2 regions of the Gilliamella sp. Bif1-4 genome follow, and region 1 is predicted to be linked to the other one. Evidence: riboswitches for the same ligand, from Rfam matches in the RefSeq annotation. Region 1 holds a riboswitch; the other holds the start of a gene.
What was found. Region 1 has a riboswitch for preQ1 ahead of queF (preQ(1) synthase). Riboswitches for the same ligand answer to the same signal wherever they lie in the genome.

Region 2: linked by a shared signal. The riboswitch ahead of queD (6-carboxytetrahydropterin synthase QueD) and the one ahead of queF (preQ(1) synthase) in region 1 are both predicted to bind preQ1.

The regions. Positions count from the first base shown of each region.
Region 1 is NZ_LZHC01000024.1:228,702-232,856, reverse strand. Features, by position in the region: gene A9G25_RS03900 (hypothetical protein) at 1-43, opposite strand, end outside; gene A9G25_RS03895 (7-cyano-7-deazaguanine/7-aminomethyl-7-deazaguanine transporter) at 559-1,239, opposite strand; gene queC (7-cyano-7-deazaguanine synthase QueC) at 1,290-1,946, opposite strand; gene queF (preQ(1) synthase) at 1,974-2,447, opposite strand; PreQ1 riboswitch class I at 2,451-2,495, opposite strand; gene A9G25_RS03880 (bpX6 domain-containing protein) at 2,577-4,155, opposite strand, start outside.
Region 2 is NZ_LZHC01000016.1:22,212-26,366, reverse strand. Features, by position in the region: gene clpB (ATP-dependent chaperone ClpB) at 1-1,678, opposite strand, end outside; PreQ1 riboswitch class I at 1,964-2,009, shown strand; gene queD (6-carboxytetrahydropterin synthase QueD) at 2,013-2,435, shown strand; gene A9G25_RS02205 (7-carboxy-7-deazaguanine synthase QueE) at 2,437-3,051, shown strand; gene pgeF (peptidoglycan editing factor PgeF) at 3,162-3,929, opposite strand; gene rluD (23S rRNA pseudouridine(1911/1915/1917) synthase RluD) at 3,938-4,155, opposite strand, start outside.

The sequences.
Region 1 (4,155 bases):
ATTCTAATGAGTACGGCAATAATAACAACGGCGCTAATGCCAATGGGATTTTTGAAAATAATTTTGTGAATAATTTCGATAATAATTCGAGAGATAATTTCGATGATATAAATGAGTTTCGTGCAAAAACTCGTCGAATAGGATTATTTGATAAATTTAAGACATAAGTTTGCCAGTGCTTGTGCCTTGTGCCTTGTGCCTAAAATGGTACTGCATTTCGTTTCACCTGTCAAGTAATATTTTGTTTTATTTGAATTTTTATGATTATTTGCTTATTTAGCGAGCTTTTATTTAAAGATCGATGAAATTATAACTGCTTTGAAAATAATTGGCTAGTTTTTTGGCGGGTTTTTTGTAAAGCTTTGTTAAGAATGCTGTTACTTAAACTTTGAATGAAAGTTTTAAGTAGTTAGAAATTTTATTTTCTCTTTAAAAATAAAATCAATAATATACCAAGTTTTATAAGTGATTATTCAATATTAAACATAAAACTCATTTAAAATAATTAATGAGCTTTATGTTTGTTAAGGTAATTAAATAAAAGATTGATTATAATAATTAGCTACTTTTAGGCATTGCGACTAACTTTTTTAGGATAAAATTCAGAATGACACCATAAAGTGGCAAAAAGAATAATCCGCAAATTAGAATTTTAAAACTATAGTCCATTAACGAAATTTCGATCCAATGATTTGCCATAAATTCATCGTTACTTTGATAAAATGCGATAGCAAAAAAGACAATAGTATCAATACCATTACCAAATATTGCTGATGCTGTTGGGGCAACCCACCATGATTTGTTTTTTCTTAAATAGTTAAAAACAGTAATATCCATTAGTTGTCCAACTAAATAAGCGGCAAAACTTGCCAATGCAATTCGAAATACGAAGCTATTAAATTCCGTCAATGCTGATAATCCAACCCAATGGGTTTCAAAAAATAGTACCGAAATCAGGTATGAAAATAACAATGCAGGAATCATTACCACAAAAATGATTTTTCTGGCTAAACTAGCACCATAAATTCGAATAGTCAGATCGGTAGTTAAAAAGATAAACGGAAAAGTGAATGCCCCCCAAGTTGTTTGAAAACCAAAAATTTCGAATGGGATTTGGACTAAATAATTGCTTGAAGCAATAACCAATATGTGAAAAAAAGCCAACCAGTAAAGCGCTTTTTGCTTTTGTTTACGGGTAAAACTTTTTTCTATCGATTCTGAATGAACATTTAAGTACATATTTTTTCCTTTTTAATGGGGTGAGAGAACCCAATGATGAATGAATTAATTTATTTAGCTTGAGCCATATATTCTTGTAAGCCCTTATTGCGCAATAAACAACTTGGACACTTACTACATCCCCCTTCAACACCGTAATAACAGGTATGGGTATGTTTTTGGACATAATCAAGATAACCTAGTTTATCAGCCATTTCCCACGTTTGCGCTTTTGTCAAATACATCAGTGGCGTGATGAGATTAAACGCATAGTCCATGGCTAAATTCATTGATACATTCATTGATTTAATAAAGACATCACGGCAATCTGGATAACCACTAAAATCGGTTTCACAAACTCCAATAATAATGTCAGAAATTCCTTGTTGCTTTGCATGACAGCCAGCCAAAAGTAAAAAAAGCATATTACGCCCATCAACAAAGGTATTGGGGTAATCACCATCTTGAGCGGCTTTAATTTCTTGAGCGTCATCAATCAACGCATTATTTGTAGTTTGTTTGATAACTGAAGTATCAATAAAAGTTTGCTTAATACCAAGATCATCAGCGATCCATTTGGCTTTTTCAAGCTCTATTGCGTGGCGTTGACCATAGCGAAAACTGATTGCCTGAACGTTTTCACGTCCATAATCAGCAATGGCTTGCAGTAAGCAAGTGGTTGAGTCTTGCCCACCAGAAAATATAACTAGTGCTTTACGAGTTTGCATTAACTGTTCCTGTTAGGATAGATTAGATTAGCGATTATCCACTTTTTCTGGATACATGTCGTGATTGGCTAATCGATTAGCCGCAACTTGTTCCCAATGAGTACCTGATTGGCCATAATTGGCATAAGGATCAATCGAAATGCCACCTCGCGGAGTGAATTTTCCCCAGACTTCGATATATTTGGGATCCATTAGTTTAATCAGGTCTTTCATGATGATATTAATGCAATCTTCGTGGTAGTCGCCATGATTACGGAAGCTAAATAGGTAGAGTTTTAATGATTTGCTTTCGACCATTTTAATATTGGGCACATACGAAATATAAATTGTCGCAAAATCAGGTTGCCCTGTGATAGGACAAAGGCTAGTAAATTCTGGGCAATTAAATTTAACAAAATAATCGTTATTCGGGTGTTTATTGTCGAACGTTTCAAGTATTTCAGGACAATAGGTTGTTGGATAGCGAACAGACTGATCGCCTAGTAGTGTAATTTTACTCATTATTTTTCCTTAGTTTTTTAGCGTGGGAGGTTCACGAACCACGTAATAAGGCGCACACCATACTCTTTTTAAATAAAAAAGTCTAGTGCTTGGGCCTTATCCATTTGGGTCAGTGGGCGTGGATTGATGTTAAATTGACAATGATGTTACTTTGTTTTCATTGACGTTAATGTGTAATCCTCGTCCATGTTTATCAAATAGGCAACATTCGTTTATGCCACAAAAAATAGAAAGCTGATCTGAGCTATGCCAATCGATGATCATTTTGAAACTGTTGCTTAGATAATGATAAAAATAAATATCACAAGCTGGATCGTTCAGCCGTTTTATCACTAAAATGGTTAAATAATCAACCGATAATATGCCCATAGTGTCGAACTGTTCTTGCGATACATTTAGCGGAATTTCGTTATATTGATGATAGCGGTAATTTCTTGGTTTAAACTGTATTCGTTGGCTTGCTTTATCATATTTAAACAACAAAACACCTTGATTTTTACTGCTCGCGATTTTACTTAAACCCTGTTCAATATCAACATTATCTCGATATGTTAAGTAATGGTTAGAACGGCTATAATGGAATTCTTCAATTTCGTCATTTGGCGTTAACGTTAAGTACATTTCATCATTTTGATTTCTTGCTATTTGTTCAATTTGGTTTGGTGATAGGTCAACGCGCCATACAACCGATAGTTTGGTGCTGATGTCGATTACTTCAATACAATTATTATTGATGATTGTCCAATTGATACCGTCAAATTCGTCATGACAACGTTGAAATTTAATAATACCTAGATCAACCGTTTTTTTAGTACTTAAATCAACTTTGTGTATACGATAATAATCACCACACTCAGCCAATGCTAACACTTGCATTTTATTATCAGAAATGACCAATTTATCTGCCGCGATCATAAAATGTGCTCGTTGTTTACTTGTGTGATCAACAATAATTATACCTGCTTGACCTAACGCTAATAAATAGCGGTCATCCGTCAATGCTACCATGCTATAAATTGCTCTATGCCCTACTTCAGGACAACGGTAATATTGCGTTATTGTGGATTCGACTAATGAACATGGTTTGACCAATTTCAATGATGCTAATGACGAAATCGGTATATCCACACGGGTTGATTGATCTTGCGTAAATGCAATTAGTCTTGCTATATCAACTGTTGTGAGTGTGTTGGGATAAGTGACAACATCAAGCACAATGGCGTTGATTAATACACCCAACAAGCTTTTTAGGCTTTCAGCATACTTTTGTTGGGCTATTATTTCTTGCGCTATGTCTAGCCTTTTTTGATAGTAATTAGGGGTGTTTTTTATGATTGCTAAGCTGTCTTCTAGCTTATCAAGTGCATCACCTGGTTTTAAAATAAAGCGTTTGACTATCGCTTTTGGATTAAGTGGGTCAACATAGTTAAACCACTGCTCAGCAAGGTGTCGATACTGCGTTAAAGGCCAAATTGCGTCAATTGCAGCAAGCCATTCTGCTTTTTCAGCCAAAGTGTTTGCCCATTCTAGCCTTAATTTATTTGCGACCTGTTGGTTTGTCTTTTCAAGTATTAATATGGCGTTGGCAAAAATATTGTCTCGCCTTGCTATCATAATTGCTTTATCCCAATCATTTGCTAGACAGCAGAGTTTAACAATTTGTTCAGGGTCGGCGTCTCTGGCTATGGCTAACTCCATTGCTTGCTTG
Region 2 (4,155 bases), on a different contig from region 1:
ATAGTTTATCTTTTTCGCTCTCAAGCATTCTAGAAACTGGAATACCTGTCGCTTTAGATAATACCTCTGCAATTTCGTTATCGGTCACTTTGTTACGCAATAACTTCATGGTTTTGCCTTCTAACTGCGTTGCTGAAGCAAGTTTCTTTTCAAGCTCTGGAATTTTGCCATATTGTAATTCTGACATTTTATTCAAGTCGCCAGCTCGGCGAGCTTGCTCTATTTCAGTACGTGCCTTTTCTAGTTCTGCTTTGATGTTTTGAGTACCCGAAACAGCTGCCTTTTCTGACTTCCACTCTTCTTCAAGTGAAGCATATTCCTTTTCTTTTTCAGAAAGTTCATCATTTAACATTTCAAGTCGTTTTTTACTCGCATCATCAGATTCTTTTTTAAGCGCTTGTTGTTCAAGTTTAAGTTGAATTATGCGTCTTTCAAGGCGATCTAAAGATTCTGGTTTTGAATCCATTTGCATACGAATACTTGATGCGGCTTCGTCAATTAAATCAATCGCTTTGTCAGGTAACATACGATCAGAAATATAACGATGCGATAAAGTCGCTGCCGCCACAATTGCCGGATCGGTTATTTGCACATGGTGATGCAGTTCATAACGTTCTTTTAATCCGCGTAAAATAGCGATAGTATCTTCAACTGTTGGTTCGGCAACATAGACTTTTTGGAAACGACGCTCTAACGCCGGATCTTTTTCAATATATTGACGGTATTCATCAAGTGTGGTTGCTCCTACGCAGTGTAATTCACCTCGCGCCAATGCCGGTTTTAACATATTACCGGCATCCATTGCACCATCGCTTTTACCTGCGCCGACCATGGTGTGGATTTCGTCAATAAATAGGATAATACGCCCTTCTTCTTTGGCTAAATCTTTAAGCACCGCTTTTAAGCGTTCTTCAAATTCCCCACGGTATTTTGCGCCCGCAATTAATGCGCCCATATCTAATGATAAAACGCGTTTATGTCGCAATCCCTCAGGCACTTCACGGTTAACAATACGTTGCGCAAGCCCCTCAACGATAGCGGTTTTACCCACACCCGGTTCACCAATCAATACTGGGTTATTTTTAGTACGACGTTGTAACACCTGAATAGTTCGACGAATTTCTTCATCACGACCAATAACAGGATCTAACTTGCCTTGCTCTGCACGCTGAGTTAAATCAATGGTGTATTTTTTAAGTGCCCCTCGTTGATCTTCGGCATTAGGATCGTTCACGTTATCACTCCCCCTTACTTGATTAACTGCTTGGCTAAATTTGTCTTTATTAACGCCTGATCTTTTAAGAATATCGCCTAAACTGCCCTTATTTTCTAAAGCGGCTAATATAAAGAGTTCTGATGAGATATAGCTATCACCATTTTTTTGGGATAATTTGTCGCAAAGATTTAATACTCGAACAAAATCTTGCGATGGAATAACATCTCCACCCACACCTTGAACTTGGGGTAATCGGTCAATAGCTTGAGCTAATTCTTGTTGTAAATTAACAATATTTGCGCCCGCTGCGATCAATAAAGGCGTTACACTACTACCTTCTTGATTAAGCATGGCTGATAGGACATGCACAGGCTCTATATACTGATTGTCTTTACCTAATGCCATTGACTGCGCATCAGCTAAAGCTTGTTGAAATTTGTTTGTTAGTTTATCTAACCTCATAGTGTTTATCTCCTGAGCAATAAATGTGGATTAAATGCTAAACACATTCAATCTATTTGCATGTGATCTAAATGAGTGTTGCAACCTAAATTTCAAGAGTAAACTTAAAATATTTTTTACAAAATTTATACAACAAGATTAGCAAGTATGTAAGGCTTAATTGACATAAAAATAAAGCTGTTTGCAATTCAAGCAATTACTTCTAAATTTCATTTCAAGTTACACTGGTAAGATGACAAATTCACTTTTATCCCTTATATTGTTACCTTTATTTTGTTAGGTTCATTAACCGTGGTTCGTAACCCATCCCACGTAAAAAAACTAGGAATACAACATGTTCAAAATAGCCAAAGAATTTCAATTTGATGCTTGTCATATGTTAGATGGGCACAATAAGAAATGTCACAATCTGCACGGTCATACTTACCGTTTATTAGTCGAAGTCAGCGGTGATCTTATTGATAGCGGTTCAAGCCAAGATATGGTCATGGATTATGCCGATTTAAAGCAAATCGTTAAACAGCATGTTGTCGATCGATTCGATCATGCTTATCTTTATCATCAAAATAACCCTAATGAGTGCCGTATTGCGTCGTTATTGCAAGAGATGGATCGCAAAATCTTTGCCTTTCCTTGTAGAACAACGGCCGAGGGGATGAGCCAGTTTATTTTCGATCATCTGTCGCAATATTTGCCTGTCTCGATGATCAAATTATGGGAAACGCCCACCTCTTATTGCGAATATCGTCGGAGTTAATATGGTCTATTTTCGTATTGTTGAAATCTTCGAATCTTTACAGGGCGAGGGTTATAATACAGGCATGCCTGCGGTTTTTATCCGTTTTGCTGGGTGCAATTTGAATTGCACTTGGTGCGACACTAATTTTCGCAAATTTACTCGATTCACGTTAGATGATTTAATGACTAAAGTGAGCGAATATAAAAGCAAAAATATTATTATTACTGGTGGCGAACCGACAATAGTTAAAGCGTTACCTGAATTGCTTTTGTCACTTAAAAAAGCGGGCTATTTTATCGCCATTGAAAGCAACGGACTTGGTAAAGTCGATCCGCTTATTGATTATATTGCGCTAAGCCCTAAATTTTGCTACCAATCACGCTATCAAAAAATAGTACAACCAATAGCAAATGAAGTACGCGTAGTGGCCGAAAATCACTATGATTTTATTCCTTTTTGCCAATATATCGAAACTCATATTCAAGCCAAACGCTATTATCTGTCGCCTTGTGAAAAAGATGGTACGTTTAATATGCTTGAAACGATAGAGCTGTTAGGAAAAATCAACCAAAATCGACTGGATAATAAATGGTTTTTGAGCGTGCAAAGCCATAAATTTGCAGATATTGAATAATATAGTTTATGTGAATAAATACACCTTTTGGTTACTAAAAGTTAATACCAACTAGTATAGTTTAGTTTATAAAATAAATAATTATTAGCCAATTTAATACTTTTTGTAATTTATTCAAACCAGATCATTGATGCCATTCTGCCAGTTTTATTTTCACGTCGATAAGAGAAGAATTTATCTTGTTCAGTATAAGTACAATAATCACCACCAAAAATTTGCGTTACTCCTATTGCTTGTAAGCGTTGTTTGGCAATTAGATATAGGTTGGCTAGGTATTTTTGTTCAGTTGGATTGATCAATTTAAATGCTTTTTGTGCTTTTGGATCGACTTTTTCAAATTGCTGTTTGACTTCAATACCTACCTCAAATTTTTTGACACTAATGGCTGGTCCCATCCAAGCGATGATGTTTGATGGCGAGCTTGAGAATTTTTTGATTGTTTCTTCTAATATACCATTACATAATCCTCGCCAACCGGCATGGGCAGCTGCAACCTCGTCGCCTTTTGTTGTACAAAAAAGTACAGGCAAGCAGTCTGCGGTTAGTACTACGCTAACTTGCTTAGGTTGATTGGTATATGATGCATCAGCTTCAAAAGTTTGATAAGAATCGATGTTACCTGTTGGAGGTTGTAAAGTAATTTGTGATATATCAAGCACTGTTGTGCTGTGAGTTTGCGTTAACCAATATGGTTCACTTGGTATTTGTTCGGTTTGAATAATTCTTCGGCGGTTTTCAGCAATATGTTCTGAATTATCACCAGTTCGATTTCCCATATTTAAACTTGTAAATGGAGCTAAACTAACGCCACCAGTCCGTGTTGTGGTAAAGGCATGAATATTGTGGAGAGCTGTCCAATATGGGTAAATCGATTTAATCATATTTATCACCAATCTAATTCATCTTTATGCTGTTCGGTATCTTCTTGTAAAGCTTGTATTAACTTTTGCATATCTTCAGGAATAGGCGCATGCCATTCCATTTGTTCACCTGTTATAGGGTGATATAAACGTAACATGGTAGCATGTAATGCCTGACGGTCAAAGTCGCGCAAGTTTTGAATAAAGGATTCACTAGCCCCTTTAGGCGGTCTTGGTCGTCCAC